3 regions of the Paenibacillus sp. EPM92 genome follow, and region 2 is predicted to be linked to each of the others. Evidence: riboswitches for the same ligand, from Rfam matches in the RefSeq annotation. Region 2 holds a riboswitch; each other region holds the start of a gene.
The links. Region 2 has a riboswitch for cyclic di-AMP ahead of JMF85_RS01160 (stalk domain-containing protein). Riboswitches for the same ligand answer to the same signal wherever they lie in the genome.
Positions count from the first base shown of each region.

Region 1: another riboswitch for cyclic di-AMP. It lies ahead of JMF85_RS12255 (C40 family peptidase); the one in region 2 lies ahead of JMF85_RS01160 (stalk domain-containing protein).
Region 3: another riboswitch for cyclic di-AMP. It lies ahead of JMF85_RS03180 (C40 family peptidase); the one in region 2 lies ahead of JMF85_RS01160 (stalk domain-containing protein).

Region 1 covers NZ_BCPS01000063.1:13,435-18,278, reverse strand. Annotated here, with positions in the region: gene JMF85_RS12270 (PAS domain-containing sensor histidine kinase) at 1-206, shown strand, start outside; gene mobA (molybdenum cofactor guanylyltransferase) at 217-819, opposite strand; gene JMF85_RS12260 (hypothetical protein) at 1,063-1,440, shown strand; gene JMF85_RS12255 (C40 family peptidase) at 1,560-2,411, opposite strand; cyclic di-AMP (ydaO/yuaA leader) riboswitch at 2,413-2,557, opposite strand; gene JMF85_RS12250 (formylglycine-generating enzyme family protein) at 2,777-3,733, opposite strand; gene JMF85_RS12245 (sulfatase family protein) at 3,765-4,844, opposite strand, start outside.
Region 2 covers NZ_BCPS01000007.1:19,247-24,090, forward strand. Annotated here, with positions in the region: gene JMF85_RS01155 (DUF6483 family protein) at 182-889, opposite strand; cyclic di-AMP (ydaO/yuaA leader) riboswitch at 1,080-1,238, shown strand; gene JMF85_RS01160 (stalk domain-containing protein) at 1,240-2,076, shown strand; gene JMF85_RS01165 (polysaccharide deacetylase family protein) at 2,206-2,901, shown strand; gene JMF85_RS01170 (AAA family ATPase) at 3,044-3,808, shown strand; gene JMF85_RS01175 (hypothetical protein) at 3,850-4,047, opposite strand; gene JMF85_RS01180 (3'-5' exonuclease) at 4,160-4,844, opposite strand, start outside.
Region 3 covers NZ_BCPS01000019.1:26,461-31,304, forward strand. Annotated here, with positions in the region: gene JMF85_RS03160 (hypothetical protein) at 1-209, shown strand, start outside; gene JMF85_RS03165 (YceI family protein) at 382-1,077, opposite strand; gene JMF85_RS03170 (M56 family metallopeptidase) at 1,191-2,021, opposite strand; gene JMF85_RS03175 (BlaI/MecI/CopY family transcriptional regulator) at 2,046-2,462, opposite strand; cyclic di-AMP (ydaO/yuaA leader) riboswitch at 2,816-2,953, shown strand; gene JMF85_RS03180 (C40 family peptidase) at 2,957-3,427, shown strand; gene JMF85_RS03185 (response regulator) at 3,640-3,999, opposite strand; gene JMF85_RS03190 (response regulator transcription factor) at 4,269-4,844, shown strand, end outside.

The DNA of each region.
Region 1 (4,844 bases), on a different contig from region 2:
CTGAAGCCCGCGTCGAGCTGCTCGAACACGATACCTATGTCGAAGCGCATGTGGAGGACGATGGGAAGGGCTTTGTCCGCGATACCTCGTCCCAAGGCGTCGGGCTGTTCAGTATGGAAGAAAGGGCCCGCAGCGTCAGCGGCACATTCACGGTCCGTTCCAGGCCCGGGCATGGAACGAAGATTTCATTCATCGTACCGAAATGAAAGGCCGACTTCACAGCGGCCTTCCTCCAAGCCATAACTTCTCATCGTCTTCCTTCGTCTTGATCGAGGCGACGAACCGGCTGTCGATGGCTTTCTCTTCAAAAGCGGACTCCTGCAGCTCACACCAGTATAACTGCTTTAAGAGCGTGGAGAGCGTCGCTTCGTCTTGCTCCAGCAAGGCGCCGATCTTTACCGCGCAGCTGCGGTCGTACACCCCGTGCAGCGGATGCGCGCTGCCGCCTATGGCAGGGATGGCCGCTTCAAACCCTTCCTGCTCACGGGCGAGCAGCAATTCCGCCGCCTTCGAAGAGATATAAGGCATGTCGCAGCTGACAACCCATACATGCGGTTGCTGCGCTAAGGTTAAGCCCGCGTGCATCCCGCTTAGGGGACCCTTGCCGGGGAAATAGTCCGTAATGATTCGAACCCCCCGGTCTACCTTTCGCAGGAAGGGGGTCGGATCGTTCGTAGCGATGATGATCTCCTCACAGCATTTTTCCATCTCACGAATTTGACGCTCCACGATCGTCATGTTGTCCAGCATGAAGAACGCCTTGTTTTCTCCGTTCGCCCCCCGGTTTCGCCCCCCTGCCAATATCAGTCCGGACATCATAACCATTCACTCCTTCTCTGCATTGGGCTTGTTTTATATGCTTATTACATCATTTCCGCTGTCCAAAGGCAGTGATTTGCATCACTTCCGAAAGACGGTACACACCATGCGGTTCTCCGATAAGGTTTCCATGTTTTTGACAGCAGGCTTCGACAGCTTCCTTAGAAAAACTTGTGTACTATTAAACTAGCAGATGAAACTAGCAGCAATACCGTCATTTTCTATGTAAAGGAGGCCGTTACGTTGGCAAATGAGGTATTCCAGGAAGAAGAGTTGAAGTATCTGTTGCCGTTCGGACCCAGAGAAAACCATGAGACGCCCGCTCCTTCGAAGAAACCGAAACTAACCATTCGATATCTCCATAATCTGATTACGGAGCTGCAGCAGCAAAACTTGCTGCTTGCTCAGCAGGTTCATGACTTGGAGCGGCAGTTGTTTGAATGTCGTCAGACGCATATCGAGTTAGCCGCAGCCGCCGAACAACAAGCTCTGAAGGAATCGGAGACGAAGGATGAACCCGATTCGTTCCATGATGACCAGGAGGCTTTCCGAATTTCCCGTTCCAAACGTCATCAGGCTGCCAAGAAGGTATCCTTTTGGTCCGTTTTATTCCGTTTTTAGCGTGCAAACGGCTTGCAGCTTGGAATAGCTTCCGGCTTATGAACCCCATCAATATGAAAAACCTGGCCGACGGCCAGGTTCTTTTCTGTGCAAGCCCCTACGATTGAGCTTGAGGATTATTATGACGTGACTCGTTTAGCTCCTACATACTTTTTACTCCAGTAACCGGTTGTCAAACTTGCCACCGAGACGCCGCCGGAATTGGTCGCTGAAATAAATTGTTGATTGCCTAAATAAATCCCTACGTGGGAGGTTCTGTTTTTCTCCGCAAAAAAAACAAGATCTCCCTCCTGAGGGATGCTCACCGCCTTGCCTGCAGTCTCGTACATTTCCAGGGATGTTCTGGGCAAATCGATGCCGTTGAGCCCGTATATATAGTCCACAAATCCGGAGCAATCAAAGCCATTCGGTGTACGGCCGCCCCATACATAAGGAACTCCCAGGTACTTATAGGCAATTTGCGTGACAGACGGTTTTGGCTTCGGCGCATACCAAGCCGGGGCATGATATAATCCGTCTTCGTTAATAATAGCAATCCGGTTATCCGCATCCCACTGGACTCTATAGCCGAACGTCTCGGATACGAAGCGTAGAGGGAGATATACGCTGCCTTGTATAAATTGCGCAGGAGCATCCATGCTGACAACCTTTTTATTAACCAGAGCTTTTCGGTCCCCGGTTTGCAAGGCGATCGTTTTGTTGTTGTTGGTTAACGTAACTTTCACCCGCGCTTGTTCCATGCTCCACTCAACCTTGTAACCAAGCTTCTCAACGAGCACACGTAAAGGGATTTGCAAAGTGTTGGTGTTATCGATATAAGGCTGTGCTTCGGGGAAGGAAACCAGGCTGTCGTTAATCTGCACTTTAACATCATTGGCGGCAGCTTGTGCTGTTCCCGCATGAAACATGGCAAGCAGTCCGATCGAGGAAAAAGCGCACGACCAAATAAGCTTCTTGCAAAAACGATTCAAATCAAATTCCTCCTGCGGCCTTCGAGGTTAGTTGACGGATTCGGAAGAGGCTGCTCCCTAGTTCGATAGTTAACGAACATTCACCCCATGGTAAAGAATCCCCCGTACCAGATCTTCTGCTGAACTGGATTCGGCCCATTATTTTTATTAGAGTAGCATAGTGGTTTCATGGACTTCAAACTTATAACTGCCATGAATTACATTGATTTCCTTTCTTTTCGCTTTATTTTGGGTTTTGACACATCTGTGCTAAATTTTGTAAAAAAAAGCCCGCGACCGCTCATTAGAGCCGTCTCGGGCTTTCGACATATCAGACAAGGCTTGCGACGGATGGTCACGAGTTCTACAGGAGCTCTTATTCCCTATCAGGCGTCGGCCGCACAGCGAAAACCGATATTCCCCGTGGAGCTATCCGGTGTATTTTTACTGCGGGCAGCGACTCTGTACCGGTTGCAATACGATTTGTGGCACAAATAGGAGCCTCCGCGCAGCACCTTCTCCTGACCTGTCGGCGGACCTTGCGGGTTTATTAGCGGGGCGGCCGGATGATTCGCGCTAAACCAGTCCGAGCACCATTCCCATACGTTGCCGGAAACATTATACAGCCCGTAATCGTTCGGTTTATAAGCATGGACAGGCGCGGTTCCGGCATAACCGTCGCTGCAGTTATTTTTCTCCGGAAACTTGCCCTGCCAAATATTGCAGCGATGCTCCCCATCCGGTTTGAGGACATCCCCCCACGGATAACGCTTTTGCACAAGACCGCCTCTTGCCGCATACTCCCATTCCGCTTCGCTCGGCAGCCGTTTACCGGCCCATTGGCAATAAGCATACGCATCATGCCAGGAAACATGAATCACCGGATGGTCCATGCGGTCATCAATGTGAGAATCCGGACCTTCCGGATACTTCCAGCATGCACCGTTCACGGCCCACCACCAGGGCGTCTGCCGAACCGTTTGTGTCACTCCTTGCGCAGTTTCGGCGGAAACGAACAAGTGGAACACAAAGGACCAGCCAAAGATCTCCGCTTCCGTGCGATAACCGGTAGCATCGACAAATGCCTTGAATTCCGCATTGCTCACTGTATAAGGATCGATATAAAAGGGATCCAGCCGAACCGAACGAACGGGGCCTTCGCCATCTTGGGCAAACCCTTCCTGATCCGCAGTTCCCATTAAAAACTCACCGCCGGGCAAATAAATCATGCCTTCTTTAGGATCTTTGGACGAGGGTATGATGTTCAGGGGCAAGGAATGAGCATCCGGTAAGCTCGAATCCTCTCTGCTGGCCGAGCAGCAGCCCGGTTTTTTTGCATTCATTTCAATCATCCTCCAAGATTAAACAGAGCCCCTACAGCTTCGGATAGCCGTGACCGAATTCCGCAGGATGTCTCCGTTTCAGCTCTGAAATAGCATGACCGCGTCCTGTCTGCTCCAACCACTGCGTATACTTCGGCAAGAAACCTTTGGCATGATAAGGTCCTCCCTCTTTCATAACCGTCCACAGCGGATCTACGTCGAAAGGCATTGTCTCCATCATGTGGTCATGCCATTCATTTAAATAATATACCGCATCTCGGCAAACTTGGCGATGCTCCGCAGCCAGATTCGTTTGCTCATGAGGATCGTTGTCGATATCGAACAGCATCTCTTTATTGAATAAATGGTACCCGTCATGATACGTTCGGATATAGAGCCATTGCCCGAAACGAACGCTTCTTTGACAAACGTGAGCACATTGTGAAACGACAAGGTAGTCGCGGCCCGCCTCCTGGCCATTCAGCACGGCGGGTGCATAGCTTTGGCCGTCCCAGCTTGGCAGCGGCTTACGTCCGAGCAGCTCGGCAAGCGTTGGATTCAGATCCAGATGATAATGCAAACCATGATCAACATGGGGCTGTGTTACACCCGGCCAGCGAATAATCATCGGAATTCTGCAAGTACCCTGATCCGCGGTTCCGTGCTCCCCGTAAATTCCAAGTTCGCCCATGTTCTCGCCATGATCCGCCGTTATGATGACGACCAAATCATCCATCACCCCTTGAGCCTCCAAAGCAGCGAAGATGGAACCGATATGCTCGTCCATATAACGGACGCCGCAGTCGTATCCGTCGATCATTCTCCGTAATCCTGCCATATCCTTGATTTCTCCGGGATGACGGGGAAATTGTTCGCTGGTCTGATTATCGTACATATTAATTTCGCTTGCGCTATGCGGTCCGACCTTGAGCTTATGGGCTTCCAGCACATCCTCCGTAATCCACGCAGGCAGAGGATCGTCAGCAAACGGATTTCCGAAATCTTCCGGTGCCCGGTACGGCGTATGGGGGTCCCAATAATTCACATAAAGAAACCAGTCGTCCTTCCGGGCATTGTGCTCAATCCAATTCAGTACGGCAGGCGTCACTTCCTCGGCCGATTCCATCCCGCA
Region 2 (4,844 bases):
ACACGAACATTCCATTATATTAATGAAAAATAGTTCGCTTTTCACGCAATGTTCATGCCATGTTCCTCATTAAAAAACAACGGCGCCAGTTGAATCCCGGCACCGTCATTCCCACTATTTCCCACGTAAGTGTATGCAAAAGGCATATTCATGAAGTCCGGCTCCAGTCATGAACATCCATTCATCCATCATTGGCCTCCTCCCTGCGGGCTCCTGATTTGAATTTCGCAAGCTCCGCCATGCCCTGCCGTACTTCTTCCCGCGATAACCCTCCGTCTTCCAGCTGCAATGTCGAATCCGTCAGCCAGCGCTCGTACATCTCCATGCCGATGTCCAGTACGCGTGAAAGCCGCTCGTTCCATGCATCCCCCTTCACTTCATCGATCCAGTGAAAAAGCGCATCTTCCGCCTTAGCAAGCCGTCCTGTCTCATCATAATAAGGAACAAGCAGTTCGAGCTGGGAGGCCTCCATGCCCGATCGACCGATCAATTCCAACGCAGTCTCGATCCTTCGCTCCGTTTCCTCGCGCAAGTCCGCACTTTCCTCCATCTTACGAATCGTCAGCAGCAGCTCAAGCCATTTTAGCGCCTCGGCCTTTCCGGCCTGTATCTGCCCTTCCTGCTGCAGTACCTTGACACGGGCCAACAGCAGGTCTGAGGCTGCGAGCGCCTTCCCGATATCCGGATGTCCGCCAGGCGAGAGGAGCACCAGCAAATCTTTCACCGACAACGCCTGCAGCAGCTTGGAATCCAAACCGACGAGCTGCCTTAACGCATGGTTCAACAATTCCATACGCTCGTGGAACGATAACGCCTGTTTATGTAAAACTTTCATGACTACCCGAGCCGTCTGCTCGATGAGCTTCATTATATAATCGCGCTGATACATGTCTGATGCCTCCGTTTCTGTACAGATCGTCCTGCCCCCAAGTCTAGAGCGCAGATTGCAGGAACAGGTTTTTATTGTACCACCGATCCTGTTTCTGGACATCGATTCAGGCCGAAATTCATCGCGATTTACAATTACAGGAAGTGACTGGATGAATTTATGCATTGAACCATTACGGCAACCTATGGTAAGTTTTTAAAAGCCGAATCGAACAGTTCATTTTCTGAACGTACGGGGGACGCATCACATGGGGTGAATAATTGAGTTCCGCGATTGCCGCGGGCCAGCTTAGGGAAAATCCTCTTCCCGAACCCGACAACTAACCTCGGAGGCTGACAGGAGGGATACAATTGAATAAGAAATTCAAAAGCATGCTTCTTGCATGCAGCTTGATGTTGCCTGCGTTTTTGTCCGCAGCGCTGCCGGCACACGCCGCTCCGTTAAATCTGCCCACTGATATCAAGGTGCAGATCAACGACTCGCTGGTGCACTTCCCGGATGCCCAGCCGCTTCTGGACGGCAACTCGAAGCTTCATGTTCCTGCGCGGACAATCGCCGAAAAACTCGGCTATAAACTGACTTGGCAGCAGGAAGGCTCGCAAATTCACGTTGCGATCAGCAGCGGCGATACGACCTTATCGGTCACAACCGGGGAACAAGTCATCAGCGTTAATAACCAAACCGCTTCAATCGAACATCCGGTGAAAATGGTGAACGGCCGCGTCTACGTCCCGTTCCGTCTGCTTGCCGAAACGTTCGGCAAGACCACCCAATGGGATGCGAACAACCGGATCGCCATTCTCGGTACGGACGGCAAATACCACGCTCCGGCATGGTATCGTCCCAAGACGATCGCCAAAAATTATGTGAAAGTCATTGAAGCGAAGGCTACTGCCTATACCGCTGCTCCAAGCGAGAACGGTGGGTATGGCTCGCTGGATTATATGGGTAACACGCTGAAGCTCGGTACCATCGCTGTCGATCCGAACATCATTCCCCTCGGTTCCAAAGTGTATATCGAAGGATATAACTATGCAGGGCTCCCAACCGGCGGAATGTACGCAACGGCCACCGATGTCGGCGGTGCGATTAAAGGGAACAAAATCGACATCTTCGTTCCTGAAAGCCCGAGTCAAGCATCGCGGTTCGGCATTCAACAAGTGAAAGTGTACGTTCTCGGTTCTTAAGCAACCGTAAGCCCCCCACAACAGCAGCCTTTCGAGGCTGCTGTTTTTATTTGCCTGCCTTTGTTCGTGGATAGCACACTGCGTTTAGCCCGAAACTACAAGTAAATATCCCGGCGGAGGTGGTGTGACATGTTCAGGAAGGTTATGCTGCTGATGTTCTGCTTGCTGCTCTGCTGCACGACGGCGAGCGCCGCGGCGCCCGGCAGCGATGAAGTCGTCTGGAACGTGCAAACCGATCAGAAGCTGATCGCATTAACGTTCGATGACGGCCCCAATCCGGTTTATACGCCGCAGATTCTCGATATTCTTCGAGACTATCAGGCCAAGGGTACGTTCTTCGTACTCGGCAAACGGGTGCAGTTGTTTCCCGCCATCGCCATTCGCGAAGTGAACGAAGGACATGAAATTGCCAATCATACGTTCGACCATCATTATTTGAAAAATTATCCTCCCGACCGGTTGATTCAGGAAATTCGCCAAACGCAGGAGGTCATCTTTGATATTACGGAACAGATGCCGAACGTGTTTCGTCCTCCCGGAGGTTTTTATAACGACACGCTGCTCCATTCGATGAAAGAAGATAAGCTGACCGTCGTGATGTGGTCCTGGTATATGGATACGAAGGATTGGCGCAAGCCCGGCGTCGACAAAATCGTTCAGCAAGTGCTCGGGAACGTGCACAACGGCGACATCGTGTTGTTTCACGATTTGGAGGGGGATTGCACGCAAACGGTTGAAGCCTTGAAGCGGATTCTGCCGGAGCTTAAATCACGAGGCTATCAATTCGTAACCGTGTCCGATCTTATCGCGAAGACGCGGAAATAAACAAAGCCGGCCCACTGGTGCGTGAGGCCGGCTTTGCAATAGCATTGGCATGTACTTATTTTTAGTTTTCCATTATTACATAATTTATGATATTATAAATGAAGAAAAGCGTACATACGTTCCCGTCTGGAGTTGATACATGATGGCGACCGCCACCAAGGACCCGTATATCCGCAGCATCGAACTGCTTCGGGATAAAGTGCCTTCCTTCACCCGTTATCCGTTCCACCTTTCCGCTCTGCGTGATTTCTCCGGGTTAAAGCTTCATCCCAAAGTTACTTATATCATCGGAGAGAACGGAACCGGCAAATCGACGCTGCTGGAGGCGATTGCTATTGCCTGGGGTTTTAATCCCGAAGGCGGCACATTAAATTTTGCGTTTTCGACGCGTGATTCCCATTCGGAGCTTTATCGTTACATCCGCTTGGTTCGGGGCGTGACTAAACCGAGAGACGGATTCTTTTTTCGAGCTGAAACTTATTACAATTTGGCGACGAATATCGACCAATTGGATAGCGAATTTTCGTACGGAAGACGCATCATCGACTCCTATGGCGGCAAGTCGCTTCATGAGCAGTCGCACGGAGAGTCATTCTTCTCCGCATTCGTCCATCGTTTCGGAGGCAACGGTCTCTACATCTTGGATGAGCCTGAAGCCGCACTGTCGCCGTTGAAGCAAATGTCGATGCTTGCACGTATCCACACCCTCGTTGAGCAGAACTCCCAGTTCATCATCTCGACGCACTCGCCGATTCTGATGAGTTACCCGGACGCCGTTCATTATCAATTAACCCCGGACGGTTTACAAAAGACGACTTTGGAAGAAACCGAGCACTACTTGATCACGAAGCAATTTATGACGAATCGGGAACGCATGCTCCGTACTTTATTTGAAGACGAGGAGTAAAAAAACAGGCGCACGTACTCCGCCTGTTTGCTATTGCTGCGCTAGATCGGTTTGCCGTTCTTCTTATTATCGTAGCGGTGACTGCGATTATCCAAGGGTCCCGGGCTGCCGCCGACCGGCGGTTGGATTTGAACCGGTTCTTCCGTCGTCCGGGTACGATGCAAATTTGTCGCCGCCGCGGCATGCGTTCCTAGTTCCGCCAGCTCATTATTCGAATTGTTTCCTTGAATCGGACTCATAGCTGAATACCTCCTCTAGTTGAGTGTTATGCCATAGATGTAATGTAATCAGGGTTTAGTATGCCGCACAGCGGCACGGTTTCATCCGTCCGGCATCATTAAAAAACCCCCATCATAAAGTGGGGGCGGAGGACCGCAGCTTGGATCTTGTTTTACGTCCATAGGTTTGTTTATAAAATTTTGAAAACAACGTTTCGACCATTTCAATTTCCGATTCAGACAGATTCATGATGTCAAAATAATCTTGAGTTTCCTTATCGGAAGCAAACTCTTGCCATGTTAAGAAGCTATTATTTTGAACGGCTTGATTTAAGGCCGAGCTGATTTTCTTTTTGATGCCGCCTGTGCATAGCTTAAAATGGTCGGGCTTATAATACCGTTCTGACTTCACAATGTCCGGATTTATTTTTAGAAGCTCGCAGGCGTTCAATGCATCGTCCAGGGCCGAATGATGCTGCCCGACGAAAGGAATCTCCTTAGCTGCCAGCACTTGCTGTAATCCGCCATCAAAAAACCGGGACATATCGATCAAGCGTGTTAACCAATCCGAAGAGATCGCATGAATCTTACAGTCGACAAACAGACTGAAAAAGTCCGTACTTCCCCACGCTACGATTTTATAATCGACTCCACAGAAATCAATAAATTTGCCGATGACTTCCGGAAAAGGCGGGCTGGTGGTCAACACGTCCTTATCGATTTTGCAAAAATTCAAGGCGAATTGATTGATGGGGTACTTGGGATTGATATAACTTTGAAACGTATCGACGATCTGTAAATGTTCATTTAATTTAACT
Region 3 (4,844 bases), on a different contig from region 2:
TTATCGTCCGCCACCTGCCGGCAATCGTACTGGCCGCGCTTACCGTGCTCGGTCTGGGGCTTCTGGCGACGGCGGCCGTGATGGCGGCGTCCTTCTTCTGGGCCGGCTTCCTGGCCCTGCTCGCCGTCCAGGTGTTCCGCCTGGCGCAAATGTTCTTTAAAGTATGGGCGATCGGCACGCAATTCGCGCTTTGGACGGAGAAAGCGTAGCGGCGTGCGCGACGCACGGCGAAGAGGCCAAGGACGCAGCAGCGGCCTTGGCCTCGCTGCGCGATATCTCCCGATATCGGCAGTGCGGCCCAGCCGTGCGTGCGGACCGCAGCCGCCAATGACCCCAGCGCCCATCCGCAAACCGCGCCTTCGCCCCGCGCTTCCCTATCCATTACCCCTGCGCCTTCTCGAGCACAAGCCGAAGCTGCACTTGGATGTCATTCTGCGTGTCGAGCGCCACGGTGTGCGGATTTTTCATGCCGAAATCGGCGAACGTCACGACTGTACTGCCTTCCAGCCTCAGCTGCCCTTGCTCATACAAGGCCTCGCTCCGGAACGTCACGTCCTTCTTCCTGTCCTTCACTTGCAGCGTACCGCTCATTTGAAAACCGACTTTCTCGCCTTCCTTCCATGCCTGCGGCAGCTGGTCGAACGACTTGGCGGTGAACACCGCTTCCGGGAACTGCGCTGTGTCGAAATAATCTTTGCTCTTAATATGGTTGTCGCGCTGCGGATTTCCCGACTGCAGCACACTCGTCTCGATTTTGCCTTCGGCCGTCGTCCTCGACGCATCGGCCGTGTTCAGCTCCCAGCTTCCCTGAGTCGGCGTCACGACAAAATTCACCGTCTCCTTCGACGTAGTAACGGAGAAATACACCTCCGATGCCGGCAGCACCGACCACTTCCCGTCGATCTGCTCCGCCTTGATGGCTTGTCCCGTCGCAGCGGCTCCGCCGACTGGCGCGGAGGCCGGAATGACCTCCTTCACCTCGATATGATTGCCGGCAAAATAATCGTACGCGCCATAGGCCCCGGCTAGTAACACAACTGCAACTCCTGCGGATAATGCGAGTGTTTTCGTTGTCATCAATACGCCTCCTTCAATTGTTAACACTACAATCCGTAGTGTAATTGTATAAAGAAAAATCCCTTAACGGGACCGATCCGCGATATGACTCGCTCAAACGCCACGGCTTCAACTTAAAGCAGCGACAAGAAAAACAAACCCGACAGGAAAACCACAACCGGCAGCGACACGATCGCCAGCTTTACCGGCAGTCCCAGCGAAGGCGCGCCTTGCTGATCGAGAATTTGCCGGATCCGGTAGTTAATCGAGGTATCTGCGAAAGAGACGTACGCGAAATCCATCGAAGCGGTCCGCTCCCTCTTCTTCATCAGCTTCAACAAGGCGCTCCCCAAGCTCGCCGGCGATCCCATGACCGCCATCGCCTCGCGATCGGCCAATATCTCCCGCGCAATCTTATAATGATGGTAACACCAGCGCAGAATCGGGATATAACGCATGACCGAACAAGCGAGGTGCAGCAAGAACGTCTTCAGCGGATCTCGATGATTCCGGTGATACTGCTCGTGGTACACGACCGCTTCCAGCTCATCGCGATCGAGCAGCTTCAGCAATCCGGTGGATAAGATGATCTTCGGCCGGAACAATCCGAGCGTCAGCGCGATCGGCTCCGCGCACATGACGACCAGCAGGTCAGGCTTGTCCGCGCTGAACCGGGCATTCAGCTCCTGCGTCGACCGCTCATGCCGGGAAGCGAGCAGCTTCCGGTAGGCGCGCCTCGACAAGCAGACTTGCTTCGCCCAGATCCAGAGGCTTAAGCCGAACGTATAAGCGACCAGCACGCTAAGCAGCGGCGTCACCGAATCGAAGCCGAGCGCCTGCAGCAGACTGCTGCAAATTTCAAAGACGTTGAACCGAAGCGACCAGCCGAACAGAACATGAGCCGCATATAGCCCCATCTGGACCCACACGATCAGCGCAAGGACGAACGCAGAAGCAAATAACATTCTAGACCGATTTTCCCACATGGCCTATCTTTCCTTTTTCAGGTCTTTAATTTTTTGTTCCAGCTTCTCGATCATCTCCGCATCGGCCTCTTCCAGCGCGTCGAGCATATGATTGACAACCAGCGGACCGAAATCTTCGAGCAGTTCGTGCGCAATTTCCCTCGATTGAATATCCAGAAAATGTTCTTTTGAATGCACCGGCTCGTACACCGACGCCCGACCCGCCTGTTTCTTCATGAGCACGCCTTTGTCGACCAAGCGGTTCATCACGGTCATGACCGTATTGAAGTTCAAATGCTCATCCTGCTGCTCCAGCTTCTTCTGGACTTCTTTAATGGACTGATTCGGATGCGTCCACAGGATGTCCAGCACTTTCGACTCCAGCGGTCCGAAGAACCGTTTCAAGCCCTTCTCATAAAACTTGAAGCTATGAATTTTCATTTGCCATGCACCCCACACTACAAATTGTAGTGAAGCTATAAAGCGTTGTCAAATCCTCTCAATGAATCCGGGTCTTATACAGCTTTGTGTTATGGTCCTGGGTACCGTACCGATACTATCGGCCGCCCTCGTATGCGCAATCGCGAGCTTTCGAGGCGTTCCGACAATCGTTCACGAAGCACGTGTAAAAATTACGGAAGGCCCGGCATCCGCATTTGTATGTATCCGCTTACAATGTCAATCTATCTAGTATACCCGCCCGGTTTCGTTTTAATCCCTGTATTTATTACAAGTTTGTGACAAAAGAAGGATATCGTCACTTTTGCTCGAATAACTGTACTTGGAAAATAAAACAGAAAATATTGCCGAATTTCTGCGCGCAGAAAACGGGGGAACCAGTTTTTGGGTGAATTGATCTCGCTTCAGAGTGATCATAGGGAACCTTCAACCGAACCCTTCAGCTAACCTCGTAGGCTCTGGAAGGGGAAACTTCTTTGAAGAAGCTTGTCAGTTTTGTTTTTTCCGCAGCACTGTTTTGCACGATTTCGGTAGGCAGCGTATTTGCTGAAACCCCATTAAGCGCAGCGGTTAACGAAGGTTTAGGCTCTCCTTACAAGTGGGCGGGCACAACAACCAACGGCTTCGACTGCTCCGGCTTCACTTCTTGGGTGTTCGACAAACTCGGCGTCGACCTGCCGCACTCCTCCAAGGGCCAAGCCCAGCTCGGCACCACGGTGGAGAAGAACGACCTCCGTCCCGGCGATCTTGTCTTTTTCAACACGGACGGCAAAGGCATCTCTCATGTCGGCGTATACGTAGGAGACGGCAAATTTTATCACTCCGCCACGAACGAAGGCGTTGTGATCACGAAGATGACCGATTCTTATTATGCGAAGCGTTATGTAACGGCCCGTCGCATCCTTTCGGATGATCAATATGGGCAGGTTATGACCGACGCCAAGTAACCATCGCTAAGACGTAAACGATTCACTTGTCTGGAAAGCCCTCGGCTTGAACCGACGATCCCGCACCTGCGTGCCGGTCGATTACGGGACAAGCCGCCAGGGCTTTCTGTCTTTTTATTCCGGGAAGGAGCCGCAGCCGCGAAGCCGTGATCCAAACAGCGAAAAAAAAGCCGTTCTCCCCGTCGTTAGACGTGAAGAACGGCTCTTCTGGTTTAACCGAGCAAGCGATGCAGCGTGCTAATCACGCGTTCTTTCTGAATCGGCTTCACGATAAAATCTTTCGCGCCCAGGCTGATCGCTTCGATGACCAGCTTCTGCTGGCCCATTGCGGAGCACATCAGCACTTTGGCGTTGCGGTCGTACTTCATGATGTTTCGCAGCGCCTCGATACCGTCCATTTCGGGCATGGTGATGTCCATGGTAACCAAATCGGGCTTCAGCATCCAATATTTCTGGAGCGCCACAACGCCGTTCTCCGCTTCGCCGACGACCTCATGCCCCAGTTCTTTCAACATTCCACCGATGATCGCACGCATAAATGCCGCATCATCCACGACAAGCACCTTAGCCATTGGAATCGCCCCTTTTGTCCGAGTCTGCTGTACGCCGCTCTATGTTTTCAACCCAAATTTTCCAATTTTGTGATATACTCATATTATATAGGCTTCTAGACCTAATTCCGATTAAAATCCGACTAAAGTAGATCAATTCAGCTTTAACTCGTTCCTTTTTCCGATATATTTCAACAAAATTCGTAAAGCTCCGGAGAAGCAACGCTCGCAAGAAGCAGCCGGGGCCTTACCGTAGACAACAGAAGTCGAGCGAAGGGAGTAATCCGCACGTGGCTAACCGGAAGATCCTCATTGTGGAGGATGAGCCCGAGATTCGCAATTTACTTAACAACGCCCTTACGGATGACGGTTTCGACGTGTACGAAGCGACCGATATGCAAGAAGCGATTACGCAGTTCGACGCGGTCGAACCGGATTTGATTCTGCTGGACATCGGCCCCCCGGCAACCGCCGGCCTGGATACGTGCGCGGAGCTCCGCAGCTATTCCAACGCCCCCATCGTGCTGATCAGCAGTCGAAGCGGCTCGAGCGACATTATTCAAGGATTAGAGCTTGGCGCCGACGATTATATCGTGAAGCCGTTCGACCCCGAGGTGCTCGTCGCCCGGGTGCACGCGAACTTGCGGCGCACCGCCATCTTTCGCAGAGATCGCAAGTGGGAGGCGAGTGCCCCCGCCAAGGATGGCGTCATTGCATACGCCGGTCTCGAGATCGACCCGGTCCGCTTTCAAGTGCTGCTGGACGGCAAGCCGATCGCGCTTGTGACCAAAGAGTTTCAGCTGCTCGTCCATCTCGCACGCAACCCCGGGACCGTCTATACGCTGGAAGAGCTGTATGCCTCGGTT